2 regions of the Paenibacillus sp. AN1007 genome follow, and region 2 is predicted to be linked to the other one. Evidence: riboswitches for the same ligand, from Rfam matches in the RefSeq annotation. Region 2 holds a riboswitch; the other holds the start of a gene.

Region 1 (16,547 bases), 2.8 Mb from region 2:
AGGCCAGTCCCAAAGCAATCGTCTCCAAACGAGGTGCGAATGCAGCCGTTAGAAAACAAATCATGAGTACGTACATGACGGAAACGGTCATCCATCTGCGATATCTGGCTAGTTCACTCATCACTTTCCCCCATGAATTTTTTAGCAATAAAGTAAATGCTTACCCCACCTGCCGCAAGAAAAAAGAGAACGCTTACGGCGATCCATATTCCGCTTCCTCCAATGGTTTTATCCAACCACGAGCCAGCGTAATATCCGGCAACAGCGAGCAAGGCAATCTCGATTCCAAAAGCTGTCACGAGCCCCATTGCTTTCCATACCTTATCATCATGGTTACGGGATGAATTTGGTTTGTTCGAATCGGCCATTTTCCACGCCACCCTTGCAATCCCAGTTAATTTTACTGAATGATGAGAGTCTTTGTCAATTGATTGATTTTAGCGTTTTAAAGGGAAAAACGACGGGTCTACAGCCTAATAAAGTCCATAAACCCGCGTAAACCGTACAGTTTAACTGTATGCTATCCCCTTCGTAAATCCAACAGAAAATGTGAATTATTTTTTGAACTTTCTGTGAAATGATTCCGGACGTTCGCTTTTCACGCCGAAATGATGCAAAATCGCATTGACAATTCTTTCCGAAGCATGTCCATCACCGTATGGGTTGGCAGCTTGACTCATGCTTGCATACAGTGTTTCATCTGTAAGCAGCGCTCTGGTCCGTTCATATACACGTTCTTCTTCCGTCCCTACCAATTCCAACGTGCCGGCCTCAATGCCTTCCGGGCGCTCTGTCGTATCGCGCAGTACAAGAACAGGCACACCAAACGAAGGTGCTTCTTCCTGCAAACCGCCCGAATCGGTCAGGATCAAGTGAGTGTGCGGGTAAAAGTTATGCAAATCCACTACGTCTAGCGGATCGATTAACTGTATACGGGGATGATTCCCCAAAATCGCGTGAGCCGGCTCCTTCACAGCAGGACTAGGGTGCACCGGGTACACGATGGCAATATCTTCGAATTCGTCAGCAATCCGTTTGACGGCGTTGAAAATGTTGCGGTGAGGCTCGCCTTGAGATTCGCGGCGATGAGCAGTCATCAGCACCAGGCGCTTGCCTTGTGCCCAATCCAGTACCGGGTGCTTGTAATCCTCCCGTACTGTATATTGAAACACATCCGTTACCGTGTTGCCTGTGACGTAGGTACTAGACTCCGGTTTATTTTCCTTGGCAAGATTGGAAGAGGACCAGTCCGTCGGTGCAAAATGCAAATCAGCCAGAACGCCCGTCAATTGACGGTTCATCTCTTCCGGATACGGCGACAGCTTGTTCCACGTCCGCAGTCCAGCTTCCACATGTCCGACCTGAATCTGCTGTAAAAACGCTGCATAACTGGCTACAAAGGTAGTCAATGTGTCCCCGTGAACGAGTACAATATCCGGCTTCGCTTCACGCAAAACCGGCTCCAGACCGCCAAGAACACGAATGGTGATCTCGTTCAGGGTTTGACGATCCTTCATGACATCCAGATCATAATCGGGATGAATGTCGAAAACTTCAAGAACCTGATCCAGCATCTGGCGATGCTGCGCAGTTACGCAAACAATCGACTCAATAGACTCGGGATGTTTCTGCAATTCCAGAATAAGCGGAGCCATCTTGATGGCTTCCGGACGCACCCCGAAAATAGTCATCACTTTAATTTTGTTGGACATTCGAGCAAAGCCCCTTTTCTAATCCGCATGAAAATATGCTTATTTCGTTCCGTACAGACGGTCTCCTGCATCGCCAAGTCCTGGCACGATATATCCGTGATCATCCAGACGGTCGTCCAGTGCAGCGACATAGATATCTACATCCGGATGCGCATCCTGTACTGCCTTTACGCCTTCCGGTGCTGCTACCAGGTTCATCATTTTGATCTGCGTGCAGCCGCGTTTTTTGAGCACGTCAATGGCTGCAATTGCCGATCCGCCTGTTGCGAGCATCGGGTCAATCACAATCAGCTGACGTTCAGTTACGTCTGTAGGCAGTTTGGTGTAGTATTCAACCGGCTGCAGTGTTTCCGGATCACGGAACAAGCCAACATGTCCTACTTTTGCCGCTGGCAGCAGCTTCACCACGCCATCCAGCATGCCCAGTCCAGCGCGCAGGATTGGTACGAGTCCCAGCATACGGCCGGAAATCACTTTTCCTTTGGTTGCTGCTACAGGTGTCTGTACGTCGATGGATTCCAGTTCAACGTCTCTTGTAATCTCGTAAGCCATCAGCGTCGCTACTTCATCAACCAATTCACGAAAATCTTTCGTATTCGTACGCATGTCGCGTATAAACGTCAGTTTGTGTTGAATCAGGGGGTGATCACATATTACTAATTTTCCCATTAAATTGTCCCTCCGGTAAGTTCTTCATGTGTTAAGCATTTCCAAATATACCTAGCCGTCATTCACAGGCCCGATAAATCCTGTATATTATATCATCACCCACACTGAATTACACCATCAAAGGGCACCTAATCATTACAGAATAGCAAATCATACAAAAACAGGACCGGAAATTGATCCATCCGGTCCTGTTTGCTCGTGCTGTTATGTCACTTGAATGCTCAAAATACGTGTGAACACTAAAGATGCTCTTTTGTAATACAACACCACTCCGCCACCAGAATGCTCCTTCGATCGCCGTTATCCCCGAATTTTATGAATCACCTTAGGTAGGTAAAAATCCGGGGATAAATGCGAGCGCTTCGCTTCTACGGCCTCATTCTGCTCACTTCGTTCCTCTGTATTCCATTTTAACAACCTTCAAAACCAAACAGCACGAGCAGTGTTTTTCAGCAGTTGAAGTAACAGTCCTAGTATTTAAGGTCTGTGTACAGCGGGTATTGATCTGTCAGGGCCGTTACTTCTGCGCGAGCCTGATCAAGCGTTGCTGTGTCTTTTGGATTTTTAAGCGTCTTGGCAATGATCTTACCGATGGCTGCCATCGCTTTCTCGTCCATACCGCGGGAAGTCGCCGCAGGTGTACCGATACGGATACCGCTGGTGATGAACGGACTTGTCGGGTCAAACGGAATCGCGTTTTTGTTCACGGTAATACCGATAGAGTCAAGCACATGCTCTGCTTCTTTACCTGTGATATTCACGCTGCGAGTATCGATCAGCATCAAGTGGTTATCTGTACCGCCGGATACGATGTTCAATCCTTCGGCGATCAATGTTTCAGCGAGCACCTGTGCGTTTTTCACTACGTTTTGCGCATACGTTTTGAACGAAGGCTGCAGAGCTTCACCAAAAGCTACGGCTTTCGAAGCGATCACATGCATCAAAGGTCCGCCTTGGGAACCCGGGAATACAGCTTTATCAATGGCAGCTGCCCAGGATTTGCGGCATAGAATCATACCACCGCGTGGTCCGCGCAGCGTTTTGTGTGTTGTCGTCGTTACGAAGTGTGCATGCGGCACCGGGTTAGGATGCAGTCCGGCTGCAACAAGTCCTGCGATATGCGCCATATCGACCATGAACAGCGCGCCAACATCATTGGCAATGGACGCCAGCTTTTCAAAATCAATCGTACGCGGATATGCACTTGCGCCTGCTACGATCAGACGAGGGCGGTGTTTGAATGCTGCTTTGCGAACTTCATCATAATCAATGAGGAATGTATCTTCCTGTACGCCGTAAGCAACGAAATTGTACAGCAAACCGGAAGCATTAACCGGACTACCATGCGTCAAGTGACCACCATGCGCCAGGTTCATCCCCAGAACGGTATCGCCAGGCTTCAAGGCTGCCAGATATACAGCCATGTTCGCTTGTGCACCGGAGTGCGGCTGCACGTTCGCATGTTCTGCACCAAACAGTTCCTTGGCACGATCACGCGCGATATCTTCAACGATATCAACATGCTCACAACCGCCATAGTAACGTTTGCCCGGGTAACCTTCAGCATACTTGTTAGTCAATACAGAGCCCATTGCTTCAATTACCGCTTCACTTACGATGTTCTCGGATGCGATCAGCTCAATGTTGTTCTGTTGGCGTTTCAGTTCAAGATTCATCGCTTCCAATACTGCAGGGTCATTCTTGCGCAATTGTTCCATGATTAAATTCCTCCTAGATTATAATGAAGTTATAAAGCGAGCTTTCAGGTTACACGCCTGACTTCGATTGCATCACCATCTTACGATCACTGTTATCCCCAGATTTCTTTGAGCCCCTTTTGACAAAGAGAAAATCCGGTGATAAACGTGAACGCGCTGCTTCTCCAGATTGGTGCTGCACTCTCCGTTTACGTGTAAACATCATTTCGCTTTATACGTTAGTCACAAAAGGTTGAATCAGGCTGCTCTTCCATACGATATACTGCCCGTTCGCCGCCAATCAGCTTCGGACGGGTAAGTGCTGCGGTCACACGAGCCTCACCAATATAGCGAAGCGATGTACGGAAAGGAACCGCAACATGACGCAGATGCATGCCAATCATCGTCTCCCCGATATCCAGACCTGCATGAGCCTGAATATGCTCAGCCAGACACGGATCGGACAGTGATCGATAGGCAGTCGATGCCATGGAACCACCAGCCTTTGGTACAGGTACTGCACCAACCTCTGTCAGTCCGAGACGCTCAAGCAGCGCACGTTCCATCACAAGCGCCCGGTTCAGGTGTTCGCAGCATTGGAATACGGTATGGAAACCAAACTCCGTCTGCACCTCGTGAATACCCGCAAGCAGCTGCTGCGCTACGTCCACTGCACCGCTTGTTCCAATACGCCGACCTGCAACCTCGCTTGTACTTGTGCCAATGACAACAATGTGTCCGGCTCCAAGCTTTCCGGCAAGTGCCAGTTCACGCAGGATCGATGCGGTCTGCTGCTGCAGTCCAGGTTGTTCCGAATCCAATTCAATCGTCATCCTATCGCCTCCCGATAAAATCATGCCTGCTGCCTCGTGCTGCTTTCTCCTCTGCATACGCTCATGGCATTTCAGGTACTATTATAGCGAAAAATCAGACGAAAGACGAAAAAAAGAGCAGTCTGCGGGTATCGCAGAATTGCTCTTTTGCCCAGGCGACCGGCCGTTTGTTCCGGTGCTCCATTGTGGTTGTGCCCACTTCGTCGCCAGTTACACCGGATCCCTGTTTTCCCCTTCATCATAAATCAACCCTACTCTAAAATCAACGGTTAATTTACATCTGATGTTCTGTTTCTATATCTTGTCTATCTTTGCCGAAATTTACTCAAGCTTATCCAGAAGCCGCGATAAAGCTGTCCGTATCTCTGCTGCAGCGATATTGTAATCATCCCGACTCCCGCCAAACGGGTCCGAGATATCAAAGCTCGGTATACGTTGGCGGATCTCAATGGCGCGCTCCCGCTCGGATGCCAAAATCTCCTGCCCCAGTGCACGCTTCATCTCCAGTGTCGCGTACAGGCTGTCCAATTCCTGCAGGTCCTGCAGCACCTGCTCATCATTCTCCACATACTCTTTCAACGTATAGGTCTTCTGAATGGAATCCGGAAACACCTGCATCACATGCTGCTTATGACTCCGGGTTAATGTCAGAATCAGATCGGCCCAATCGACCAGCTCTGCGCTGAGCTGTGTGGAATGGGACGGTCCCTCCGCACTATGATCCTTCAACACCGCTTCGGCATGACGCGAGATCGGCATTCCCGACGCTGCGGCTACACCCGCAGAACGAACATGCACCTCAATGCCGCGCTCGGATGCCAGTTTTCGCAAAAGCCCTTCTGCCATGGGGCTGCGGCACGTATTGCCTGTACATACAAATAAAATATGTTTCATTGTGTTAGCCTCCCCATTAGATCAAGATGTGATATGCCTATCGTATCGTTCGCACGTTTTATTTTAAAATATAAACAAAAGTCCAAAGGCAAGCAAGATGGCTCCGCCTACTGCCTCACCGTAATCCCCCAGATTCTGACTTACCCGGCGTCCCAGCAGCAGCCCCAAGATGGACATCAACCCGCCGCAGAAACCGAAGGCCAGAATCGTCAGAACAAGATCGCTGCTGAACATGCCCAGCGATACGCCAACGGAGAATGAATCTACGCTGACACTGAGTGAAAATAAAATAATACCCAGTAAAGAGCGGTGATCCACCAGCTTGGTTTCCCCTTCGCGAAACGCATTCAAAATCATATGACCGCCCAGCAGCACAAGCAGGCCGCCTGCCGCATAATTCGTAATATCACCCAGCAAGGAGCTCATATACTTGCCCATATACATGCCCGCAAGCGGCATGATGATATGGAACAGCGCCGTGACCGTACTGATCTTCAACACGTCCCGCAGCCGTATGCCCTTCATGCCAATTCCGATACCGAGCGAGAACGCATCCAGCCCAAGCGCAACGGCCATAATCAGAATGGTTACCAACTGCCCCACATGAGCAGACACATCCCACATCCTCATTCCCCCAAGTCGCATAAAGGTTCTTGTACACGATATGCGGACAAGAACTCAAACATGACGGATGCGGGGAAACTGGAAGGAAGAAGTGTTGATGCAGCATTCCGATGAGAAAAGGCAGGTCAAGGCTTGCTCGCTGTATGAAAAAGCAATCGGTTGTCACGTTAAACGCGGCGTCTGTCTGCGGAGCGTCGGGTCTCCTGATCCGGTGGTCAGGAGCGTTCAGGTGGGCAGGTCAGCCAACTTGGATGAGTTGGTTGCCTGCCGCCTTGAGCAGCCGATTCATGACGGCTGCTCCCAGCCCTTCGCGCGAGCAGGCTTCCGCCACAATATATGTGGCTCCCTGCTCATCGCAGCTGCGCAGCGCGGCGTACAGCCTGCGCGCAGCTTCCTGCAGCTCGCTGGCGTCGCCCAGCGAGAATACGGCATCGGCGCGGTACTGCTCCGCGTGCTCGGCGAACGCCAGCACCGCGGTGCGCTCTCCGCGCTGCGCCGCCTCTGCGAGAGCGGCGCGGGTCCAGGCCGCCACCGCTTCGGGCGGCCCCTCAACCACGCACAGCGCTCCTGCGGGTGCGTAGTGCGTGTACTTCATGCCCGGCGAGCGCGGCGCCGGGCTGGTGCTGTCGCCACCGGCCCCCTCGGCGAGAAGCGCCGGGTCCGTGGCGACACGGGCGGCCACGGCGGACAGTTGCTCCGCCGTGATGCCGCCCGGGCGCAGGATGGTGACGGTACCGTCGTCACCGGCCTGCACCACAGTGGACTCGACGCCCACCCCGGTGGGGCCGCCGTCCACAATGCCGCCGATGCGGCCGTCCAGATCCTCCCGCACATGTGCGGCGAGGGTCGGGCTGGGCCGCCCGGAACGGTTGGCGCTTGGCGCAGCCACAGGGCATGCTGCCGCTGCGATGAGCGGCAAAGCCACCGGGTGGTCGGGCATGCGCACGGCCACCGTATCCAGCCCGGCGGTGACGCGCGGGGACACCGCCCCTGGCCTAACCGGCAGCACCAGCGTAAGTGGACCCGGCCAGAAGGCCGTGATCAATGCTTCCGCTGTCTCGTTAACCTCAGTGACCAGTTCCTGCAGCTGGTCACGATGCGCGATATGCACAATCAGCGGGTTGTCGGAAGGCCGACCCTTGGCGGCAAATACCGCTTCCACCGCTTCTGTGCTCCGCGCATCTGCGCCGAGACCGTAGACCGTCTCGGTCGGGAAGGCCACGGTTTCTCCTTGACCCAGGCAGGCTGCCGCTGCCTGCAGGTCAGCAAGCGCCGCTTCACGGGCGGCGCTCCCCTTTTTCACACTGGAATACAGGGAAATCTCCTGCATATCTTCTGCTTCACTTTGTTCCTGCAGCAGCGCTCTGACATCCCAAAAGGCTGTGTTATGTCCACCCTGGGCTGTACCTGCCGCCTCGTTGACCAACTTATCCTCTAACGAGTGATGCTGCATAGATTCATGCTCTCTGTTCATATATATCATCATCCCTAAACTTCAAGTAGGTTCAATTTCAGTACATATTAGTATAGCATATCTGTCACGTTTCAGGTTTGATCGAGCCATAAGTACGCTCCCCTTCACAGCCTCGTTCCTAAAAAAGAAGCTCTCTGCACACCCGCAGCAGAGGCCTCTCTCATGATTTATATCCTATTTCCATCCAAATACTTCATATCGAAATCACGTTGTTAGGAGAATAATCCTGTTACCCAATCCCACAGTTTCACAGCTATATCCCATAGAAAGAATCTTGCTTCAGGCGTCTCTCCCTGCATGGATGCCTTCACCTCTACCGAGTCTGCTCCTGCCGCAGAGACTGCAGCTGGTTTAGCCAGTGCATCCCCTGTACTCGCATCGATAAAACACAATGGCGGGAACAATACACACCACCAGTTCTGCCCTTTGCCTTCACCCAGCGTGATCCGTACCGCTTCATAATCACCTGCAGGGTATACCGTGCCGCCATACAGCTTAGTAGGAAAAGGAACCGTGCCGAGCTCTACTTGATAATCATAGGTCAGTCCACGTTTCGTTAACTCTTCACCTACCCGATTCTCAATCTCGGACAGATGCTCCCGAATCACATGGCGTGCCTGCTCCAGACTTTGCGGATTTTCCAAGGTTCCGACCCACTCGCCCATCTGTGCAACCACCGCATCCCGTATCTCACGTTTGACAAGCTGATCTCCTGCCCCATCGGAATTTGCCAGTATCCGCAATCGAATCGACTGCTCCGGTATCGCCGTCGCTGCAACAGCCGCATCCGTTTTCTGACCTTCCCACATCATAATGATCATCATAAGACATACAATAATAAGTCCAATTTGCTTCACGATTCGTCTGCTCATCCCGTTCTTCCCCCTCGGCTCGGTATCCAGCGCCCAACTCTCTCATGTCTATCAGTATGCCCGGATGAGCGGGAAGTAAACCTAGTATATTCACAAATCTATTAAAATGTCTCATAGAAACAACGATAACCGAAGCGCTGCATCGTCGATGTGTTTGCCATGGCCTTGATCTTATGCTCTCTCTCCTATCGCTTTCAGACCATGATATCCTTATCCTTATTTGATCAAATAAATTCATAAAAAAGAGGCTGACCCTGGCCTGCTCACAGGCCTGTCAACCTCTTGGATTCATTTCCTTGGGGAACAGGATAAGTCACTTCCTCCAACGTAAATACAGCTGCATGATGCTGTTCTCTTTTCTCTTTTCTCTTCTTGATCAAGTCCCAGATTCGCTGCATGAAGGACGGAGGCTGCTCCTCTGGGAGCAGTTCATCTTCATCCTCGTCCCCGTACAGTTTAATGCTCATCACCAGCCCGATACAGGCCATGTTGATCAGCAAAGACGTTCCGCCATAACTGATAAATGGCAGCGTGATGCCCGTCAGCGGCATAAGCCCAAGAAATGCTCCTATATTTTCAAACACCTGATAGAGCAGCATACCGATAATGCCCACGATGATAATGGGTCCGGCCCGTTCTTTGCACTCCAGTGCGATCAGCACCATCCGATGGATGAGGATAAAATATAATAGAATTAGCAGGGAAGCTCCTACAAAACCAAATTCCTCTGCGATCACTACAAAGATCGAATCCGAGTACGTATAAGGTACACGTCCGCTTTGGACAGAGGTACCTTCCAGGAACCCTTTACCCATAATCCCGCCTGATCCGATGGCAAGCCCGGCATTTTTCGTATGCCACATCGCTTTGGCAGTTGCTTTCTCGGGAACAAGCCACGGATCAATCCGTTCAGCCCAATGCTCCCGTTTGATTTTTTCCAGAAATGAGAACACCTCATCATGGTAGAACGTATATGCTTTGATGAACCCAATAAAGAATGCACCTATAATCGTCAGCCCGATTAATGCATGTTTCAGCTTGATATTGCCGATCCATAATACTGCAGCCAGAATGATCACATACCCCAGAGCATTACCCAAGTCATTCTGTGCCATAACAAGGGCAAACGGAATAAATGTCCAACATCCAATCGGCACCACGTCTCTCCAAAAACCCAGATCCCCTCGTTTACGCTTCACAATAAGATGGGCGAGGAACAAAATGAGAATCATTTTAAACAATTCGGCAGGTTGAAACGAAATGCTCTCGCTGATCTTCAGCCAGCCGTTCGCGTTGTTAACCTTACTTCCAAGCACATTAGCCAATATTAGAAAAATGATACCGATGCCGTACAGAAGAAATGCGTATCTCACATACAGCTTGTAGTTGACTAATCCAATTCCAATGACAGCGATAAACCCCGCTGCATAGAAATAAATGGTTTTCACATGATGACTTGCCAGATTGGGATCAAAACGTGTACCGCTGTAGATCGCAAATACACTCATAACCATTAATAACAGCAGTACAAAAAGTATGATGCCGTCCAGCTTTTTCACCATTCTCCACATGATGTTTGATTATCCCCCTATATCTCACATCGTATATTCCCAATATAGATCATTATTACCATTGTACCTAATTCGTCGGGAGAATGGAAACTCGATCATCATGTGACAAATTCCACTTTACGAAGCAGGGACATCATTCCTCATGCCGCAGCCTTACCTATGAAAAAACAAAAAAACCTTGGAACCGGTCTATCCAGTCCATGCTGGAAAGATCGGTTCTAAGGTTTTATGAAAAGTTTTACGCTGCATTTGTAACTGCGAGTTTTGATGAGAGAATCGCTGCAAACATTAATGGAATCTCCACGTTTACTGTTCCGGCTGCTCCTGCTGCACAGGTTTGCGTCTGAACAGCTTCATCACTAGTTCCGTAATGCTCGGCTGTTCCGCTGATCCCAGAATATCTTCGTTGTCTTCGGTGTGCACCTTGATGCTCATGGCAATGCCCATACTGATCATGTTGATCAGCAGTGATGTACCCCCATAGCTGATAAAAGGAAGCGTAATACCGGTCAGCGGCATGAGGCCTATAAACGGACCAATATTAACAAAGACCTGATACAGAATCATCGCAATAATGCCTACGATTAAATAGGCACCTACCCGGTCCTTACATTCCAAAGCGATCAACACCAGCCTATGAATCAGGATGAAATACAATAAAAGCAGTACCGAAGCACCAACAAAACCAAATTCTTCACCGATCTGTACAAAAATCGAGTCCGCGTAAGCCAAGGGTACCCGATTGGATTGAATGGTCGTTCCTTCCATATACCCTTTGCCGGTAACACCACCCGAACCTATGGCAAGTTTGGCATTGTATGTCTGCCATAATACATCTCTGGATGTCAGTTCAGGCACGAGCCAAGGGTCGAACCGCTCTGCCCAGTGTGCACGTTTAATATCTTTGAGGAAACCTGTAATTTCATCATGATAATGAATATAGGCCTGTATGCCAGCAACGATTGCGCTTACCGCCAGTACAAAACCAATCAATGCATGTGAAAATTTGATATTGCCGATCCATAATAGACCGATCCAGATAAAGATATAACTGAGTACCGCACCCAGGTCATTTTGCAGCAGCACAAGCAGTAAGGGCGGCAGAACACACAGACTGATGGGAATGACATCTCGCCCTAAAAACAAAGGCCTGTTCTTCTTTCTGGCGAGCAGTGTCGATAACATGACAATAAGACATAGCTTGAACAGCTCCGAAGGCTGCAGACTGACTCCGCCAATCGAAAGCCAGCCTTGGGCTCCGTAGTACTCATTACCGATAAACAAAACCAGAACTAACAGGAACAGACCAAGCCCATAGATATATAAATAATTTTTGACGATGAATTTATAGTTGATCATGGACATTCCGAAAAAAACAGCAAAACCCAAAACATAAAATACAATCATATTTTTGGTGAATCCCTCGACCTTCGGACGACCAGTCGTAGTACTGTAAATGGCCATTATACTGATGACCATCAGGATCAACAAAATAAAAACGATGGAGTAGTCGATCTTTTTGAATTTGTGCAGCATGTAATTATGTTCCCCCAAGCATTCAGAAAATCTTCGGCATACCCCATTGTAGAGGATTTCGCGGCAAAAAGAAAACTTACGCGCCTTACATTTTTGTCACCTGTTCCGAAGGTCGAACACCCAGGACATGCCGCTCAATTCCGGCAAGGTCAGGAACAATGATAATTTCCGGCCAATGCCCCGCCGATTCCAGCAGCGCCGCCACGTCCCGAGCCTGGCCCATGCCCAGCTCAAAACCGACAATCTGCGGCGGCGCAGACAGCAGCTGCAGCTGCTCCAGCATGATACGGTACGGGGCAAGCCCGTCCGGACCGCCATCCAATGCGAGGTGCGGCTCATGATCGCGCACCTCCTGCTGCAGCCCGGCGATATCTCCTGCCGGGATATAGGGCGGGTTGGACACCAGAATGTCCAACCGCTCCCCGGCGAACGGGGCCAGCAGATCGCCTTCACGGAAGTCGATCTGTACACCGTTCGCGGCCGCGTTGCGCGCGGCCACCTGCAGCGCATCCGCCGAGAGATCCCCGGCGGACACCTGCCACTGCGGGCGAAGCGAAGCCATCGTCACGGCGATGGCACCGCTGCCCGTACCAATGTCGACGGCGTGCACTGCACGGCCGGCGCCAGCACACACGCGGTCGGCTTCGCGCAGCACAGCCTCGACCAGCAGCTCGGTCTCCGGCCGCGGGATCAGCACGGCCGGCGTGACTTCGAACGGCAGCCCGTAAAACTCCTGGCTGCCGATAATATACTGCGCCGGCTCACCCGCAGCCTTGCGCGTAACGGCTTCTTCCCAGCGGCTGCGCAGCTCCCCGGGGAACGGCTCCGGCTGCATCATGTAGTACTGTGCGCCATAGACGCCCAGCACATGCTCCAGCAGCAGCCGGGCATTGTTCTGCGGCTCGTACACGCCGCACTTCTCCAAAAAAGAGGAAGCCTCGACAAAGGCTTCCCGGCAGCTCTGCTCCGGCGTCATGACAAACTGAGCGCGCGTCACAGATTATTCTCCTCTTTCCATCATTTCCGTCTGCTGTGCAATCGTCAGTGCAGACAGAATATCTTCGATCTCCCCGTTCATGATCTGATCCAGCTTGTGCATCGTCAGACCGATACGGTGATCGGTAACACGGCTTTGCGGGAAGTTGTACGTGCGAATCCGCTCACTGCGGTCTCCCGTTCCCACTTTGCTTTTGCGCTCCACGGAGATTTTCGCTTCTTCTTCCATGCGTTTCATATCGAAGATACGTGTACGCAGCACCTGCAGCGCTTTTTCCTTGTTGGAGTTCTGCGATTTTCCATCCTGACACGTAGCTACAATGCCCGTTGGAACGTGGGTTACCCGTACCGCCGATTTCGTTGTATTAACCGATTGTCCACCCGCACCACTGGAGCAGAACGTATCGACACGAATGTCTTTATCGTGAATTTCGATATCAAAATCTTCCGCTTCCGGCATTACAGCAACGGTTGAAGTCGATGTATGAATCCGTCCGCCGGATTCCGTCGTTGGAATACGCTGTACACGGTGCGCACCGCTCTCGTATTTCATTTTGCTGTATGCGCCGCGACCGTTGATCATGAACACAACCTCTTTGAATCCACCGAGGTCATTCGTGTTCACATCCATCAGTTCCACTTTCCAGCCCTGTGCATCCGCATAACGGGTATACATCCGGTATAGATCTGCCGCAAACAACGCCGCTTCATCTCCACCAGCTGCGCCGCGAATCTCCACAATGACGTTTTTATCATCATTCGGGTCTTTCGGCAGCATGAGTACACGAATCAGTTCATCCAGCTCTTTCTGACGTGCGGACAGTTCTTCGATTTCCATTTTGACCATCTCGCGCATCTCGTCATCCAGCTTCTCGCCCTGCATTTCCTTCGCCGCTTCCAGATCCTCGCTCACTTGTTTGTACTCATTGTACGCATCGTATGTCGGCTGAAGATCAGATTGCTCCTTGGAATATTCACGCAGCTTTTTGTTATCACTGGCTACATCCGGGTCACACAAAAGCTCGCTCAGCTTTTCATAACGATCGGCTAATGCCTGCAATTTATCCAACATGTATAGTCACCTCACGTTTTATTTTGTCATGCACATCCCGGTTTCAATATACGATTCCGACTGCGCCATTCGTATCACATATCTATAATTCAAAATTCCACAATCCACAGGATTCCATCTGAATCCCTTGACCGCAGCATGTCATTCCAATTCACATGGTCTTATATGATCGACGTATAACCTCGCTACAACGTCATCAAATCCTTTACTTTTAAAGTGATATAAAGAAATCGTTACCTGCTGGAATCCTCCGTCTCCTCTCAACGATTGAAACGAACAGTTCATCATCGGTATACGACTCTTAATTATAGCATATTCTTATGCTTCTGAACAGCAACAGTTCCGGGTGTGCACCTTAAAATTTTCAGGATTCATTTGACCCGCTAGAGCACCCCATCTTCTACCTGCTCCAGCACAACGCTCCACCAAGTCTCCTCATTCAGCACACTTACCGGGTCTTTCTCTGTATAAAATAAACGCAGATCCTTCAACGCCTGATCTCTGGTAGATCGGTCACTTTGCTGCGATCGAGGTTTAATCTCTCCGCGCCGAAAAGCCTCCAGCTTCGCCTGCGCTTGTTCCAGCGTCATGACACTGGGTGCAGCTTGCTTGGAATGCTCATGAATGAATGATGCGTACCTGTGCAAAAATTCCATAAACCGATGGATGCTGCTGTTCACCACGGCACACTCTCCGGTCTGTACATCTATTCTATATAGTATCCCCGTGCCAGCCTCCAGCCCGAGGATTGCCGTCTTCTCATCCCACTCATAACCGATAGGGAGCAGCATTCGAAGATCATCTTCTGCCCATATCAGACCTTGATTCGTCTGTGAGTCAAACCGGATACCGAGTATATCTTCACCGTTCATCCTGATCTGCAGCAGACCAGAATGCAGCAGCAGCTCCTGTGTCTCTCTGTCCAGCCCTGCCTTTTCTACAAGTGCAGGATCAAATCGAACGACCTTAGACGTATTCTCCAATGCCGCCACCTCCTCAAGGAGTACTTCTTACCTTTTATTATATCCATCACGGATAAACAATCCAGTGAAAACGTAATCATATCTTCGTCAATAACCGGGCACACCTCCGAGTAAAATGTAAAACAAAAACAGCATCATTCTCTAAAGATAGAGAGCGATGCTGTTCTTTAATTTTGACTAGTGCCCTTTGTATATACGAACCCGTCTGAACTTCCGTTTACTCGGTTATTACACGTTGAAACGGAAATGCATCACGTCGCCGTCATTCACCACATACTCTTTACCTTCCAGACGCAGTTGGCCGCGCTCTTTGGCACCGTTCATGGAACCTGCTGCAACCAGATCGTCATATGAAACAACCTCTGCACGGATGAATCCACGTTCGAAGTCGGTGTGAATGACACCCGCTGCGCCGGGCGCTTTTGTTCCTTTACGGATCGTCCATGCACGAACCTCTTGTACACCCGCTGTAAAGTACGTGTACAGGCCAAGCAATTTGTAAGCTGCTTTAATCAGCAGGTTCAGACCAGATTCCTGAATCCCCAGCTCTTCGAGGAACATTTGTTTATCTTCGCCTTCCAGCTCGGAGATTTCTTCTTCAACCTTCGCGCTAATTGGCACCACTTCCGCGTTCTCGGCAGCAGCGAATTCTCTTACTTTCTGCACGTACGCATTGTTCGCTACATCACCAATTTCGTCCTCAGCCACGTTGGCCGCATACAGAACCGGTTTCAGCGTAAGCAGGTGCAGATCACGTACGATCAGACGCTCTTCATCCGACAACTCCATGCTGCGTGCTGGCATATCTTCATAAAGAACTGCTTTTACCTTCTCCAATACTTCCACTTCTTGAGCAGCCGTTTTGTTGCCGCCCTTCATGTTTTTCTTGGAGCGATCGATTTTTTTCTCTACACTCTCGATATCCGCCAGAATCAGCTCCAGATTGATCGTCTGGATGTCGCTGATCGGATCAATTTTTCCATCGACGTGCGTGATATTCTCGTCTACGAAGCAGCGTACCACGTGTACGATCGCATCGACTTCACGGATGTGGGCAAGAAACTTGTTGCCCAGACCTTCGCCTTTGGAAGCTCCCCGTACCAGACCTGCGATGTCTACGAATTCAAATGCGGTAGGAACCGTTTTTTTCGGCTCAACCAGTTCTGTCAATTTGTCCAAACGCTCGTCCGGTACTTCAACGATCCCCACGTTCGGGTCGATCGTACAAAACGGATAGTTTGCGGACTCGGCACCTGCTTGTGTAATTGCGTTAAACAATGTAGATTTACCAACGTTCGGCAGACCCACGATCCCAGCTTTCAAAGCCATGTATATGACAACTCCTCATTCATTACTTGTTCGGTATGGATAATCCTAACCATTATATATGACAAACCCCAAGGCATCAAGGAACTTCGCCGGATCATAAACAGTCCTTCCGATCTTCATATCGCTGTTTCCTGCCTGCATGTTGATATCCCCTTCGGACCATATGTTTTAATCGCTCGCTTGGCCTGAATGAATGATCCGTTTGCAGTATGATAGGATTTGCAGGGTTAAAGCTCGGCTCTAGCCCTTGTCCTTGATCTCTTTGTACATCGTCAAGTCCGTCAC
Region 2 (16,547 bases):
AACGGCTGCTCACAACTCAAGTGCTCATTTCCAAGCGTTTGTTCAACAGGCTGCAGCATTCATGGCTGCTCCGATGAACGTTGAAGTTTTCGCTGGAGAAGCTGTTAAACAATAACAGCAGCAAGGATTCAATATCCAAAAAGAGCCGTTCGGGGATCATCTCAAGATGATTCTCGAACTTTTTTTCGTTTCCCTTGGTCAGATTGAAAGTGGTACAATGGTGAGGCTGCATACATAATACGTTTGGAGGTATACGCTGATGAATATGAAAAAAGGATTGTTTTCAGGTTTCCTGGCTCTCGCCTTAACTTCCTCTCTTCTCGTCTCCACTAATGTAAGCGCAAACAATTATGCCGAAAGTCGCTCTCCTCTCTCCTATTCCCTCGTAACTAAAGGTTATGATTGGGGCCCGGGAGTGTACAAGATCATTTTAGACACAGGCACAGCCATTCAAGGAGATACCCTTAACAAAGACTCGTTTAAAGTTCTTGCTGAACGAAGTTATCCTGCGATTCATATGCAAACGCAGCAAAAGTATAGTGGATCAGACAGCAGCAGCAGGACCATTGAAGATGCTTACCTCTCAGACAAAGATGGCCATAGAAGTTCCAAGCCCACGGGTCAGTATATTACGCTCGAGATGAGAGTGCATCCTGATTTGGTCACAGCGAGCCCATTTACATTTGATCTTCAAACGTTCACCAACCGTTATGCAGACCTGCAGTATACTATTATTCAGCAAAAATCACTTCAGGATCATACAGGCAGCAGCGTTGACCATTTAACTACACGACCAGACACGCCGCATACCGTTATCGAACAAGGTGTAGATATGCTTGATACATCTGGTAAATTCAGCTACAAGGACCCCAAGTTTGGTCAGATCCATCTGACCTATGCCTCTTATTTGCCCGAAACCAGCAAGAAAAAACCGCTGATCATCTGGCTGCATGGTGCCGGTGAAGGGGGAACCGATCCAAGGATTGCCCTGCTGGGTAATAAAGTAACGGCCTTGGCCGATAAATCCATTCAGAACTATTTCGGTGATGCTGCTGTATTGGTTCCGCAGACACCAACATTCTGGATGAACGACGGAACCGGACAGTATACCAAAGACGGAAAAAGTATGTATACCCAGTCTTTAACCGCATTGATCAAACAGTATGTAAAGCAGTATTCATCTGATATTGATACGGACCGCATTTACATCGGAGGCTGCTCTAATGGCGGATTTATGACCCTGAACATGCTGCTCGCGAATCCGGATTATTTCGCAGCCGCATATCCTTCCGCAGAAGCATACGAGGATTCCTTGTTATCCAAACAGGATATCGCCAAGCTGAAGAATATCCCCATCTGGTTCACAGCTGCAGGGGCTGATCAGACGGTAGATACCTCCAGAACTTCAACAGCTACCTACAAACGATTGATTGCGGCAGGAGCCAAAAATGTTCATTATTCCTATTTCGATAAGGTGTTGGATATGAGCGGTCTATATACCAAAGGGAACGGTGATCATGCTCCATACGAATACAATGGGCACTGGTCCTGGATTCCGGTTCTAAATAATGACATTTCCAAAGACTTCAACGGTAAACCTGTGAAAATCAAGGGGAAAGCCGTAACGCTTATGGAGTGGCTCGCGAACCAAAAGAAATAATTTATAGGGAGAGTCAGTCCGGGAGCCGCAGTTAGCGGCTCCTTTTCTATGAATTCCATTTTTCAACTGCATCATTTTCATGCATCTTATTTCAGACCGCGTGCCGGCGGAATGCTCTGCGGATTGTTAAACACGTTTTGGGGATCGTACTTCGCTTTGACTCTGCGTAATCTGGCGTAGTTTGCCCCGTAATATACAGGTCCTGAACGTTTAATCCCTTGATCCGGTACGTTAATGTATGACCCAACAATATAAGGTTGTAATTTTTTGCGGGTGTTACGCACGATCGCTATATTTTTAGCGGCCTGAGACGGTTTGGTCCATGAGCTGTTCCATTCGACGTAGAACTTCGCTTTGCGCCAGTAAAATGCGGTTGACTTAGGAGATTTACGGCTGACGGCACCACCCCAGTTCAGGAAAAAGAATCCGGCAGTCTCTCCTTCTACATGTTCCAGAAACTCTCGCATGGATTTGATTGCCTGATCCGGGAACGTTTTTCGGCCAAAGCCAGAGGAGAACTGGTTGCTGTATCTTTGGGTCAGCACGGGGTCAGGAGGCAGCAGAAACGTAACGGCTTCCGTGTACGGGACGGAGCGGATGATCGTCTGTGAAGGTGTTCCCGTACTCGTGAGCGGCCTTAACAGCCGGAGCGCTTCTGTTTTGGACCCCAGAAAAAGTCCTTCCATGCTTACATTGCCGCCCTTTTTAGGCCCAATGGACAGTTCGCTCCCCAGACGGGTATCCACTGATGGAGCCCATTTTTGCCACACTTTCAGCACCTTCTCGAATTGAGCCCATGGCCACGTAATCCGATATACCGTCGCTCTCGCTGGCGCACGACGAACTTTGAATTTGTAGCGGGTATACACGCCAAAGTTACCTCCGCCCCCGCCCTGCGATGCCCAGAAGAGATCTGCGCTGCTTTTTTTGCTCGCACGAATGATCTTTCCGTTCGCATCGACCATCTCAAATTCCAGCAGATTATCACTGATCAAACCAATGGTCCGCTGAAGTGGTCCGATGCCGCCTCCTAGAGTAATACCTCCTATTCCAACCGTAGGGCTGTCACCAAATGGCGCGATAAATCCCTGACGTGCAAGTGTATGCGCAATTCTCCCCACCCGGTTCCCTGCCCCAACAACTACCGTGCCTGCTGCTTTGTTGAGCTTGATGGTGTTCAGATCACTTACATCAATGACGATACCCCCGTTCACCTGTGACAGGTTAACCTCAAGCGCGTGTCTCCCGCTTCGCGGCCGGATCGGTACATTGTTTTCACGAGCCCATTTGATGGCATTGGAGACATCCTTCGTTTTTTGAGCAAAAACGAAAACTTTTGGATACCTGTCGGTATGAGGGTCCCAGTTTTTACGTGCCGCTTCATAGCCCGGGTCTCCTTTAAAGATTACACGTCCGGTAAGTTTGGTCGTTTGTTTTGGTTTAGTTTTTGTTGTCACACGTCCCACTCCCTGCATTATGGATGGTTTTACAGCTCTTTTGCATTAGGCATTGTATACTGTATGACCGACATGCGCGGAGGGAATGGGCTGTAGGCTGTCCGGTAAGCAAAAAAATCCCCCAAGCTGATAGACAACCTGGAGGAAAAAACTATTCATTGTAATAACGAGGCATTCGGAACTTTTAAAGCGATTGGATATTCGCCAAACCAGCTGCCTCCATGTAAACTACTCGCTGACCTGCTCAATTTTGATGAGCCTGCGCGGTTCTTGTTCCTTTTCACCATACCAGACGAGCACATCTGCAAACAGATCCATGATGCGAATAAAGCTTTTTTTGTCCGCCTCCGTAATCTGATCGGCCAGCTTAAAGATATCATCGAAACACAGCTCGCGGACAAATGTCGTATATTTCGTGTATACCTCGCGGCCTTTGGCTGAAGGTTTGACGTAAATATCTTTGCGATTCCCGCTCAAATGATATTTTTCAAGCAGCCCTTTTTCGGTCAGGTTTTTCACGTTTTTGGAAAATGTACTGCGGCTTACGCCCAAACGGGCGGCCATCTCGGACATCTTCTCTTCCTGATCTTCTGCTTCCAGAATATACTCAAGCGTCTGAATCTGGGAAGCAGAGAACGTCATATCGGTTCCATAGCTTCGCTGCAGTTTGTAGGTGTTGGAATAAGCATTGCCATACTTGATAATCTTCTCGACAAGCTCCCGATGGTCACCCATCCAATCTAATTTCATGCGTAATCCCTTTCGTCTTCGAATTCTCTCTCTATTACTCTACTGAAATCAGATTCGTTTTTCAATCCATGAGATCGCTTCTTCAATCACTTCGTCCCGTGCCGTTTCATTAAAGATTTCATGCATGAGATGTGCATAGATTTTCAGCGTTTTATCCGTCGAAGCGATATCGCCGTAAAAATCACGGGAATCCTTTTCACTGACCAGCCCATCATTCGCTCCATGCAGTACAAGCACCGGATCGACAAACTGCTTCGCATGTTCTTTAAGCCATTCCACTCCATAACCCAGGCTGTTAAATAAATCTACAGAAATCTGTTTCTCTACCAACGGGTCATTCGCGTAAGCGGATACAACTTCAGGATCGCTGCAAACTCCGCTGCCAAGTTCATTTGGAAAATACGTGCCTGAAGGCAGAGCCATCGGCAGCTCTCCGACCACCTTTGTATTAAAACGGGTAAGTGCACCCGATAAAACGATGCCCTTCACTTTACCCGGGTATTTCGTGCCGAACGATGAAGAAGCAAAGCCGCCCATACTATGTCCGATAATATACAGCGGTGTATCGCCGCTCTCCTGCAGTGCCGTCTCCACGACAGCGTTCACATCATCGATCAGATGATGAAAGTCACTGTAAAATGTGCGCGGTCCTTCCGATCTGGCATGACCTCGATGGTCAAAACGGTATACGTTAAATCCACGATGATTCAGCTTCTCTGTCAAATAATCATAGCGGCTGGCATGCTCAGCCAATCCATGCACGATAACTACAGCTGCCTTCGCATGTTCTACCGTATCCTTACTGAAATAAAGCTGTGTACCATCAAAGGATTTGATCGTTGTCTCCATTTTAGTCATCTTTATCCCGTCCTTTTTGTGGTGTCCAGGCGCAAGCCCGAAAGATCATTTCCTTAAGGCTTTACCAAGAACACGTGATATAATGTCCATCAAAAATAATATTGTTTCTTACGGAAACAATATACCATCCGATCTATGCTCTTGTCCACAAAAAAATCAAGCGCTTTCAAAAGCTTTAATTAGCTCTTATAAGACTTCACAAAATATAAAAAAACCGCCAAACACTTGAAACACATTGTGCTTAGCGGTTTAGTGCTTATAAACCTTTCATTTCTTCAACAGCCGTTTTACCAGCAATCCGTCCAAATGTGAAGATATCGGTCAAGGCGTTACCGCCTAAACGATTGCCTGCATGTATACCTCCCGCTACTTCGCCGGCAGCATACAGATGGGCAATAGGTTGGCCGTTCTCATCCAGAACACGAGTTTTCGTGTCAATCTTGATACCGCCCATCGTGTGGTGAACTGCAGGCTTCCTAGGTGTAGCATAAAACGGAGCCTTCTCGACTTTCAAGCTAAATGTATCTTTATGGAACTCTGGGTCAAAGCCCGCATCCACATAAGAGTTATACTTATCAATGGTCGTTCTGAGAACTTGAGGGTCCATATTTACTTTCAATGCCAGTTCTTCAATCGTATCCGCTCTAAACAGAGTACCTGCTTCTACCTGCCGATCAATCTTCTCCTGGCTTGTATTCGCTGCGGTTTTCTTGATCTCATCATCAGCAATCAGGTAAAATAAACTGCCCTGCTCAATAGCCGCTTTGGTTAAAACATCTCGACCCGAAAATTCATTTACAAATCGTTCTCCCTTTTTGTTAACAATTACAAAGTTCTCAGGGGGTACCTGCAGCCCGCTGAAGAGTTCGCCCGTTTCCGGGTCAGCGACTGGCATCATTTGAGTGAAACCCATGCCTGTCAGTGCTGCTCCTGCACTTTTGCCAAGCGATATGCCGTCACCCGTCATCGCGTAGGAATTCGTCGTTTTGATATCATCGTCAATGTGGCTCCAGTATGTGTTATATTCCTTAAGCATTTGTGTATTTGCACCAAAACCGCCGCTTGCAAGTACAACTGCTTTGGCATGCACGGTGATTTTTTGACCATTAACACCCGCAGCGATTACACCTGTAATTTTCCCATCTTCAATGATCAGCTGTTTGACAGGCGTATCTGTAATAATGTTTCCGCCATTCTCTTCTACATATTGGCTGAGTGCGATGATAAATGCAGAACCATAACTTTTCACCGGTTTATGACCGCGCCGCCAAAGGGCACCCACTGGAGCAAATACAATACTTTTATCATATTCAACCCCGATATCCTCAAGCCAATGTACACTTTCCAGAGCGTTGTCCGTAAGGACTTTGACCAGATCGTATTGTCCGTAGATTGTGCTGCCATTCAAGTCGGTTCGTTTGCCGCCAAAATAGGTTTGCATTCTGTGAAGCAGTGGTGAATCAAACAAATGTGCCTTTTGTGTGCCGAACTTTTCCTGATACGCTGTAAACTCCGCTTTCAGAGCATGGAAATCATCTATATATTCGGGATGGATCAAGCTCTCGTCCGTACTTAATAAATTCTCAATCGTCTGTCTTTCCCCCGGATTCTCGTTAAACTGCTGCTGCCACTCGGGATCTGCCGCATTGACAGGCCCGCCTGAACGGATCGTGTTTCCGCCCACAGCCGGATATTTCTCAAGAACAATCGCACTCGCGCCTTGCTGTAAAGCTACAGCAGCAGCACTTAAACCGGCACCGCCCCCACCTACAACCACCACATCACAAGTGTATTCCTCGTCTTCTCTCATCTGGCTGCTGGCAGGTTTTGGACGTCTTTTCAGAATGTCAGGGTTCACTCCGGCAAGCTTAACCGCCTTGGCTACACCATCAATGACAGCATTACTGGTCTCAGAAGCACCTGAAAGTGCATCCACATTCAACGTCTGGCCTTCGATGATTTTATTCGGAATTCGTACAAAAACGACATCGGCGATGCCTTCGGTTTCCCCCTTCGCATCAATATCAATGCTTTCGATACGAGTTTCACTAAAGGATACTTTCATGGGAAGCTTGCCGCTGTGACCAATGGCATTGACCTCATATACACCCGGATTATAGGTGAACTCCTCTTCCTGATTGAGCTGATTGGAAATTTTGGCAAAACGAAGGAAGCGCAGGAAACATACCTCCAGGAAATCGATCGTTCCTTCTTGATTCAGATTGCCTGACTCGTCAAACGCTTTATGTGCACTTCCAAGCAAAAACTCATACCCTGGCATCACGTTAGCTTCAACACCCGGAGCATCCAGAATTTGACGAAGATGCAGCTGCGCACGCGAGGAGCCTTGTGTTCCCTGTGACGCACCAATAATCATCACGGGTTTACCCGCAAGCGGATGCAGCTCAAAGCTCAACCATTCAAGCACACTCTTAAGGGATGAAGGAATGGAATGGTTATATTCAGGAGTTGCAATAATAACTCCGTCACTTGCGATAATTTTCTCATTAAATGTTTGTATGATTTCACTGTTCGTTTGGTTATCGGATTGATTAAACATTGGTACGTCCGCGATTTCAAGAATTTCAATGGCTGCTCTGGACTCAAAATGTTTTTTCATAAACTGAAGCAGCATGCGATTATACGATTTCTTTGCATTTGTGCCTACGATCGCTATGATTTTCATTGTAGTTAGCCCCCTACTCCTGCCAGGAGAATTTTTTCGTTTTTTTCTTCAACGTCCTTTTGGAAAGCAGCTCCGTAGTGATCTCTGTAAACAGAACAAACTCCCTGAAAATCTCCTCAAGCTCCGCTACTTTCTCAGCACTGATCAGACTGCCGCTGTTATCAAATGCACTCTGTGATTTCCCCAAAAGGAATTCGCTGCTGGGCATTAATCTTGCACCAAGCTCAGGTGAATCCAGAATTTGTCTGAGATGTGCCTGGGCTCTGGAAGAACCCAGTGAGCCGTGTGAAGCACCTACGATCATAACAGGTTTGTTCTTCAAGGTTTGAGTTGTGTAGCTGATCCATTCCAGCGCACTTTTCAGAACGGCAGGGATGGCATGATCATACTCCGGAGTGGCAATAATCACGCCTTCAGCTTTGGTGATTCGATCCGAAAGGTCTTTTACCTGCTCGGGAATGTCAACCTCAGCATCCTCTATATCCTCTTTTTCAATGAATGCGGGCAAATCCTTAATTTCATATAAATCAATTTTGGCTTCATTCGAGAAATGTTTTTGCATAAATTGGAGCAGCATGCGGTTCGTGGATACATCCGAATTCGTGCCTACGATAGCTAAATAATTCATCATAATCCCCCTTCTGTCATTCAGAAATGATGTTCGTACATGTCAGACTCGTTCTTTCGGCATAACTCTATCATATCAGAGGTGAAATGATCTAATAGTTATTCATTGCAGTTTGATAACCAATTTGTTATAATCAGCTCAAATTCAAAGTTTGTTATTTTTTTCACAAAGGGTGAGGGACATGTCTAAGTTAGAATCTCAGGATATCTTATGTTACATCGACAGCCTCCTGAAATACAGTAATTACAGCAAAGCCGCCCAGTCACTTTATATTTCGCAGCCCTACCTGACAAAGGTGATTAAAAAAGTGGAAAGTCAGTTGAATTGTGAACTGATCACTCGCAGCAGGCTGCCCTATCGACTAACCGAGCAGGGAAAAATATATTATCAGTATTTGACTTCACTTGAGCACAGCTACGCGAAACTGGTGAGAGAAATCTCATATGTATCGGATATCGGCAGCAGGATACTGCGAATCGGGATTCTTCCGAGCCTCGGTTCTTATTTAACGCCTCTTTTTTTACCTGATTTTTTAAAGCTTCATCCTGCTTATAAAATAAACCTTGTAGAGGATATACCTGAAAAAAATGAGAAGCGTCTCCAAAATCATGAGCTCGACTTCTGGATCGGACAAAATTCGAGCAGCATATCTCCGAACCTGAACTCCGTTAGTTGGGGCAGACACCGTTACCGGGCTGTTATTCCGCGCTGCTCTGAACTATACCGGAACAATGCTGCAGTCATTCCAGAGGGGACTTTTGATATCAGCACCATTTTGCGTCAAAAGCTCATTCTAACGTCTAAAGGTTCTGCCATCCGTAAACAGATCGATCAATTGTTAAGTGTGTACAAAATCCAGCCCAGCATCGTGATGGAAAGCAATGAGATTCGCACCGTATTAAAGCTTGCAAAGCATAATATGGGCGTAACGATTGTTCCTGAAAGTGTGCATATCGATGAGTGTGCCTCGGAATACAACATCTATCCGATCCCGATCGATAAGATGAGTCTGGATTATTTTATAGCACATCATGGGGAAAGAAAACTGTCCGGTGATGATCATGATCTCATCCATACCTTTCTCAATCACGGGCAGCAATGTGCGGTGTAGGAGGCTGTCATGAATACTTTTACGAAAACAATCCCGCTTATGGGAACTAAAATATCCCTTTATATCAAAGGGACAGATGCTGAAGGGCTTGCCGGGGAAGCCGCGAATATGCTGTTCCGCTATGAGAACGTGTTTAGTGCCAACAGTGATCATTCACAGCTTGCTGTGCTTAAAAGAGAAGCCGCAGCCGATCCTCTCAAAGTGGACAAGGAATTGTATGATCTTATCAAAATAGGTAAGGAACACAGTATGAACGAAGGTTCTTTTCTGAATATTGCCATAGGTCCCTTGATTAAATTATGGAGAATTGGTTTTCGCGAAGCACATGTGCCAGAGGATGCCGCGATCAAGAAGGTTCTGGAGCTGTTGAATCCTGAAAACATTCAGCTTGATGATGAGCAGCAAACCGTGCATTTATTAAAAAAAGGCATGGAGATCGACCTTGGAGCTATCGCTAAAGGTTATTTCGCGGATCAGGTTATGGCATTTTTCAAGAAAAATGGAGCTGATGCCGCAATGGTCGATATGGGCGGGAACGTACTCGTTCATGGCGATTCCCCTTCCGGGTCCAGTCACTGGAATGTTGGCATACAGAACCCCTTTTTGCCCAGAGGAAACGCAGCAGCACTCGTCAGCATCAGAGAACAATCCGTCGTAACCTCAGGCATATATGAGCGCGTTTTAGAAAAGAATGGACAGCAGTACCATCATATATTCAGCAGTACAACGGGCTATCCCATCGAATGTAATGTCGCTTCATTAACCATTATTGCGGATAAATCGCTGGACTGCGACATCTATACGACAGAATTGTTCGGGTTCGATGCGGCCTCTATTATTCATAAAGTAAATCAAATGAAGCATATTGAGGCTGCCGTCATCACGACCGATGGAAATCTGGCCTTCACCGACAATCTAAAGGGGAGAATCCATCCCGTATCAAGTTAAGATGATGCGAAAACTTTCAGGCGAACGCTTCGCTTTCTCAGGTTTTTTTCTATCCTTTCCGTTTCTGAATCTTAGATTCGGAGATTACATATACAGGACCTAAAATATCTATTTTACCGTCCTTTACACGAATAGCACTTTCCTGTTCTGCCGCATAAACATCCATCTCTTCAGATAGCGGAAACAGGTAACCTTCAACAAACGTATCGTAGCTGCGTCCAGCATGAGATTCATAGGCAAAATGATCAAAGCCCAACCCCTCATATATCGTAGTTGTTTCATCCTCAGGGGTAATATCATTCGAAGATATCCATTTTGCAGCCATATTTAATGCACCTGCACTTGCACCGATGATAATGGCATTACTGTTCTTAATCATATCGGCTAGTTCATATTCCGCCAAAAACTCATGCTGCTGCACAGGATCTCCCCCACACAGAAAAATGACAGAGGCTTTCTGAATGAGCTGCTGAGCCTTTTCTTTCGGAATACGGTAATCAATGAAATGATATTCAACAAAATGGAGGTTTGCCTGAGTTAACCATGTCCATTCTGTAATATCCTCAAAGTTCACCTGCTCATCTTCATCATCAGACGGCTGAGCGCTAATCATCACAAGCGATTTCCTATCTGCAATATCCTCCTGCAATCGTTCGACCAGTTTCTCTGGAAAAAAATCATTAAACCAACTGAAATAATAGTGAGTACTCAAACTGTATTACCTCCATATGTATAAATTTATGAGCTTTTATTCTCTATCTAAAAGATAGAACTTGAGGACATCATTTAAACGAAAATCAATATCATTTACAGTTAGCTTAACGTTTTAGTGAAAGTGACTCTATGGTAATCCGTTCTAAAAAAATCCCTTTCGTAAGCTGCCAATTCAAATCCGATATTGTTATAAAATTGGATTGTATCTTCATTTCCAACATGACCTAGTGTGTAAAGAATAATTTCTTTCTCATTCATTTTTTTTATTGTTTCTAAAATCGTATTGATCAAAGCCGCACCAATCCCCTGCCGCTGGGCCCCCTTCTTTACCACTACTCCCACGATCTCGTATAATCCTAACTCTTCATTATATAAATAACCTGCATGACCAATGGTTTCATCATTATCACCAATCGCAACGTAGTATCCTTCTGCATCGTTTTCTTCCCTCGGAACTAAAAACTTTGACCAACGTACAGGATATTGATCAATGATAAACGTAGGAAATTGTAGAGGATATTCACTCATTATTTTTTCTATGTTAATTTGGTCTTTATGTTCCAGCAGACGAATATGCACATGGATCCCCCCGTTTCAAGCCATCTTCCAATCATATTCCATAAGCTCTGCAGTTTTTACAGCTCTATCTTCGCCTAATAATTTTTCTACAACATACAGCGCAGCATCCATACCAGCAGATATGCCCGCGGATAATACAATTTTCCCATTATCGACATAGCGGGCCTCTTCCATGATTTCAGTAGAAGCAGGTACAATATGCCTTAATTCGTCCATAGCTAAGCGATTGGTTGTCACTTTTAAACCATCTAATAATTGGGCTTTTGCTAAAATCAAGGCTCCAGTACAGACAGACAAAATGACCTCTACATCATTTGATATCTCTCGAATCCAATTCGTAACCGTTTCATTATTCATTTCTTTTCTTGAACCCCAACCTCCAGGAATCACCAATATATCGGGATTAGGGCAATTATCAATAGTATACGCTGGATTGATGCTTAGACCTCCCAAGGTTTGGATCGGACCGTTATTTTCCGCGACAGTGTAAACATTGAAATCCTGCCCCCTGTTACTTCCTGAGATAAAGACTTCGTACGGTCCTGCAAAATCCAAAGGTTCAACCTGTTCAAAAATGAATATAGCTGCATTTCTTGCTCGTTTTATCTGTTCCATCGTCTTCATCTCCCATAAAATAAATAAAAGTATCCGGTCTAAGACCAGATACTTCGCCCAGGCGTACGGCATATGAAATATGTGCTTCCTCGTGGTTCTCCACGTTACGCCAGTTACACATACCAAATATTTACTTCATTATAATCTGAACATTTAGACGACTACAAGTATTTTCTGTACTGATCATATAACAGCTTTACACAAAGGATAATTATCTTGTAACGGATGGAATAATAAAGTCACGAATGATTGATCTTGGATTCTTCCAATTTCGTGCAGCAACCTTTGCCGTGATAACAACGACTATATCCAGTTCAGGAACACAACAAATGTATTGGCCTCCCGCACCTGCTGCAAAAAAAACCTTATGACCTCTTTCCTCGCTTATCCACCAATGATATCCGTACGTTCCGATTGACTCCGACCCACCACTTTTTTCACTGGTAGAATCTTTAACCCAAGAAGAAGAAATGATCTGTTTATTATCCCAAACTCCGTTATTCAGATATAAATATCCTAGCTTCGCCATATCCCGTGATAATAACTTTAAGTCACATGCTCCATATGGAATTCCCTTAGGGTCAGTGAGCCAAGTTCTCTTTCGAATACCAAGAGGAGAAAAAAGGTGTTTGTCAGCAAATTGTTCAACTTCTTGATTCGTTACTTTAGCTACTATGGCAGATAATAAATGTGAATCCGGACTTTTATACTGAAAGCTCCCCTTTAAGGCAGGGTTAACAGGTAGTCTTAAGATAAAATCGACCCAGTCATTACTGCGAATCAATCGATCTGTCATTCTTTCAACTAACCAACGATCGGTTTGCCAATAAAAACCTGAACACATTGTCAACAATTGCTCAATAGAGGTTTGTCCCGCTAAAGAAGTTCGATCAGAAATGTATTCAGTGAATATATCCCCTAATTTCTCATCAACACCAGATAGATATTTTTCATGAATTGCAATTCCAACTAATGTCGAAGTGAAACTTTTGGTCACAGACCTCATATCCATTAAGTCTTTCTCATTAAATCCATTAAAGTACCGTTCATTAACAATAAAACCATCTCTAATTACAAGCAAACTGTTTACATTACTAAAGTTCTCGAGAATGTAATTATTAGCTTTTGCAAGAATATCTTCATTCATTTCTTTCTCTTCTGGGGCGGAAGTCTGCCAATCATCCGTTGGCCAATAGCTTCGTGGTATTGATTTGTATTCTTTAGAATCTTGCATGATCTCTCCCTAATTCATAATTTTAGATATTTCGAGATTATCGATTCCTTATTATTCATTAGATCCCAGGGTGATCCTTGAGCAATTACATATCCCCCCTTGTCTCCACCTCCGGGTCCCAGTTCAATAATCCAATCACAGAATGACAGGAACTCTGGATCATGTTCTATAACGATGACCGTGTTCCCTTTTTGAGTTAAATCTTCTACTAATAACATTAATTTAGAAATATCTGAATAACCTAGGCCAGTAGTTGGTTCGTCAAGAACATAGAGCATATTTGATTTTCGAATATGACCCAGTTCTTTCGCCAGTTTTACTCTCTGAGCTTCACCGCCACTTAGAGAAGGAGTTGGCTGCCCTAACTTCAAATAGCCCATTCCTACACGCTCAAGAGTATGTAACATATGCACAATCGATCGATCATTTTTAAATATTTTTGCAGCATCCGTTATTGAAGAATTTAGAATATCGAATATATTGTTATCTTCATATTTCACTTCCAGAATTTCAGTTTTGTATCTTCTGCCATTGCATTCAGAACATTCGCGAGTAACCTCGCCTATTAATTGTACGGTTCCCTCACCCTTACATTTTTCACATTGTCCATCAGAAGAATTAAATGAAAAGTGTCCGGGACTGTAACCTCTCTCCGCAGCCAAAGGCTGTGAAGCAAATACCAAACGTATTTTATCCCATATTCCAATATAGCTTGCAGGGATAGATGTTTTATGTCTTCCAATTGGGGACTGAGATACGGCAATACAGCCTTTCAACTCCCCATATCCCTCTAGTTCACAGCTTATTAATTCACTACAACCTTCAGAGTCGTTTTCATCATCATTAATATCTGTTGACTTTTTAAAACGCTGTTTTAAAAGGGGAACCAATGTATCTGATATCAAGGAACTCTTTCCACTGCCAGACACCCCCGTAACACCTATTAGCAAACCTAAGGGGATATTAACCGTAAAATTTTTAAGATTATGAACACTTACATTCTTAAGCGTAAGTTTTGGCGTAATATCGGTAACTCTTCGATAGTGGTTCTCTTCTTTTCTTGGCAAATCATATTGCTTTGATAAATATTTTCCTGTAATCGATTGTGTTGCTTGTAACATATCTTCGACGGAGCCTTGAAAAACAACTCCCCCCCCTTTTTCACCAGCTTGTGGTCCAAGTTCCAACACATAATCCGCAGCCTTAATCATCATAGGATCATGTTCTACTACAATAACGGTGTTCCCCGCTTGTTGTATTCCCCTTAATTTATGAATAATCAATTCCTTCTCAATTTCATGAAGACCAGAAGTGGGTTCATCGAAAATATAGGTTAACGAATCAAAGGCAGACTCGATGTGATACATGAGAAAAAGTCGCTGAATCTCCCCTCCGCTTAAAGATGGTAAACTTCTATTTATCGATAGATGAGACAAGCCCAGTTCAATAAGAAGATGAAGTCGTCTAATAATTAGGTTTATAATCGCTTTACCGTTCGAAGATATCTGTCCTGATTGTATAGTATCGCTTAAAAAAGCTTTAAGCTCATGGATACTCATGTTCCCTAAATGACCGATATGCTTGGCATTTATAGTCACTCTGCGAGCTTCTTCTCCAATTCGAAACCCCATACAAATTGGGCAAGTTACTCTTGAACAAAATTGAGTTTCTCCTACGCTTCGTGCTCGAACCGTAGAACTCATTCTTCTTTGTATACAAGGTAACAGACCTTCAAATACATCATGCATTCCATAATAAATGAATTGTTGAGCTTCATCAGAAAGACGACAAAATGGCAGTGTAAGGTCTATATTATTGATGTTTGCAAAGTTACTAAGTTGAGCTAGTAGTGACTTCCCAAAAAAACCTAAACCTCTGCATATTTCTAGTACATTTTTATTTTTATTTGGTACAATCTTATCTCTCATTAATTCGAAACTATATCCTCGACCTCGACAATCTAAACACATTCCGAGTCCTGTATTAAAAGAAAAATAGGGAGGAGTTAGTCTGCTTTCCTGAATCCCACACTTCTCACAATATAGATTGTAATCAAGTGTAGTATTGCATCTTGAGCAAGTCATTTGCCCTTCAAGTGAGAAGAGTTGTCCCAATAATTGACTGATATATGTACGTGTTCCTACTACGCTACGTGGATTCGATTGCCGAATAATTCTTTGTTCAACTGAAATCGTTGGTGACAGACCCGTAATCTCGTCAAAGTGGTCTTCTTGATTGGTTTGTCCAAAAAAGCCGATCGATTGAAGGTAACGATTACGTCCTTCCTCATAGAGGATATCAAAAGCAAATGTCGATTTCCCTGACCCACTGACTCCTGTCACTACAGTGAGCTTCCCTTTTGGAATGGTTACGTTTATATTTTTCAGATTATGTTTTCGGGCATTCCTAACCTCTATAAATTTCATTTTTAATCAGTCCTAGTATAGAGTATTTTTCATTCATTGTACTGCTCTTTTGATGAATAATACAACCCGCCAAACACTCTGAAATCCTTGTGTTTAGCGGGTTGTTTAGTATGGAGCCTTTAATCAAATTCAATTCATAGCCACTGACCTATTTTTAACAAGCCTACATCAAACTCCATAAATTATAGATCATCATTGCTGCTTCGTCACGGTTAGCCGTTTTCTTCGGTGCAAACTCATCATTACCTACACCGTTTATGATGCCTGCTCCCTGTATTGTCTCTACCGCTTGCTTCGCATAGTTTGCGATGTTTGCTTTATCCTTGAAAGCTATAGCTTCATGATCTGGTAATTTTAGTTGCTTCATTTGGATCGCTTTGTATACCATAACGGCCATATCTTCTCGCGTAATGTTCTCATGAACTCCGAAACGACCATCTGGTTTCCCGTTCACAATCCCCAGCTTCTGCGCGATTGCGATATTTCGATAGTACCATTCTCCTTGCTCCACATCACTAAAGCTTGCTGCTGCGCTCTCATCCGATAACTCCAGCACATTCATCAGCATGGTGATGAATGCTGCTCTTGTCACCTGACCTTTCGGGTTAAACTCGCCGTCGCCTATACCCTTTACAACGCCTCTTGCTCTCAATGCCGAGATCGCATCTTTCGCCCAGCCCTGGGTCACATCCTGAAAGCTCGCTGTAACATACGCTGCCGTATATTTACTTAGAATCGTTGGTTTGAACTCTACTTGACCTGTCCCTGCATTGTATCTACCATTCATCACGACTCTCAGCTCTCCGTTGCCCTTTACATCGTATACGATGATGTTGTTTGGATTCTCAGAAGCCTTCAGCGTATATGGCAATGCAATCACG

The links. A riboswitch is a leader RNA that binds a small molecule or an ion and turns the genes downstream of it on or off. The one in region 2 is predicted to bind ZMP and ZTP.
Region 1: another riboswitch for ZMP and ZTP. It lies ahead of ABXS70_RS29030 (TIGR01440 family protein); the one in region 2 lies ahead of ABXS70_RS16450 (DJ-1/PfpI family protein).

Annotation. Positions count from the first base shown of each region.
Region 1 is NZ_CP159992.1:6,473,731-6,490,277, reverse strand. It holds gene ABXS70_RS29055 (ATP synthase subunit I) at 1-121, opposite strand, end outside; gene ABXS70_RS29050 (AtpZ/AtpI family protein) at 114-368, opposite strand; gene wecB (UDP-N-acetylglucosamine 2-epimerase (non-hydrolyzing)) at 555-1,712, opposite strand; gene upp (uracil phosphoribosyltransferase) at 1,752-2,381, opposite strand; gene glyA (serine hydroxymethyltransferase) at 2,852-4,099, opposite strand; gene ABXS70_RS29030 (TIGR01440 family protein) at 4,318-4,911, opposite strand; ZMP/ZTP riboswitch at 5,054-5,135, opposite strand; gene ABXS70_RS29025 (low molecular weight protein arginine phosphatase) at 5,233-5,805, opposite strand; gene ABXS70_RS29020 (manganese efflux pump MntP family protein) at 5,869-6,429, opposite strand; gene ABXS70_RS29015 (L-threonylcarbamoyladenylate synthase) at 6,668-7,759, opposite strand; gene spoIIR (stage II sporulation protein R) at 8,116-8,775, opposite strand; gene ABXS70_RS29005 (FtsW/RodA/SpoVE family cell cycle protein) at 9,039-10,346, opposite strand; gene ABXS70_RS29000 (FtsW/RodA/SpoVE family cell cycle protein) at 10,653-11,882, opposite strand; gene prmC (peptide chain release factor N(5)-glutamine methyltransferase) at 11,968-12,858, opposite strand; gene prfA (peptide chain release factor 1) at 12,883-13,950, opposite strand; gene ABXS70_RS28985 (SUKH-4 family immunity protein) at 14,334-14,933, opposite strand; gene ychF (redox-regulated ATPase YchF) at 15,162-16,262, opposite strand; gene ABXS70_RS28975 (GNAT family N-acetyltransferase) at 16,503-16,547, opposite strand, start outside.
Region 2 is NZ_CP159992.1:3,698,139-3,714,685, forward strand. It holds gene ABXS70_RS16395 (putative quinol monooxygenase) at 1-115, shown strand, start outside; gene ABXS70_RS16400 (prolyl oligopeptidase family serine peptidase) at 260-1,660, shown strand; gene ABXS70_RS16405 (FAD-binding oxidoreductase) at 1,747-3,117, opposite strand; gene ABXS70_RS16410 (MarR family winged helix-turn-helix transcriptional regulator) at 3,346-3,867, opposite strand; gene ABXS70_RS16415 (lysophospholipase) at 3,916-4,725, opposite strand; gene ABXS70_RS16420 (flavocytochrome c) at 4,982-7,411, opposite strand; gene ABXS70_RS16425 (NADPH-dependent FMN reductase) at 7,425-8,042, opposite strand; gene ABXS70_RS16430 (LysR family transcriptional regulator) at 8,221-9,150, shown strand; gene ABXS70_RS16435 (FAD:protein FMN transferase) at 9,160-10,098, shown strand; gene ABXS70_RS16440 (Type 1 glutamine amidotransferase-like domain-containing protein) at 10,148-10,810, opposite strand; gene ABXS70_RS16445 (GNAT family N-acetyltransferase) at 10,912-11,391, opposite strand; gene ABXS70_RS16450 (DJ-1/PfpI family protein) at 11,407-12,006, opposite strand; ZMP/ZTP riboswitch at 12,055-12,133, opposite strand; gene ABXS70_RS16455 (serine hydrolase) at 12,218-13,240, opposite strand; gene ABXS70_RS16460 (excinuclease ABC subunit UvrA) at 13,255-15,666, opposite strand; gene ABXS70_RS16465 (immunoglobulin-like domain-containing protein) at 15,830-16,547, opposite strand, start outside.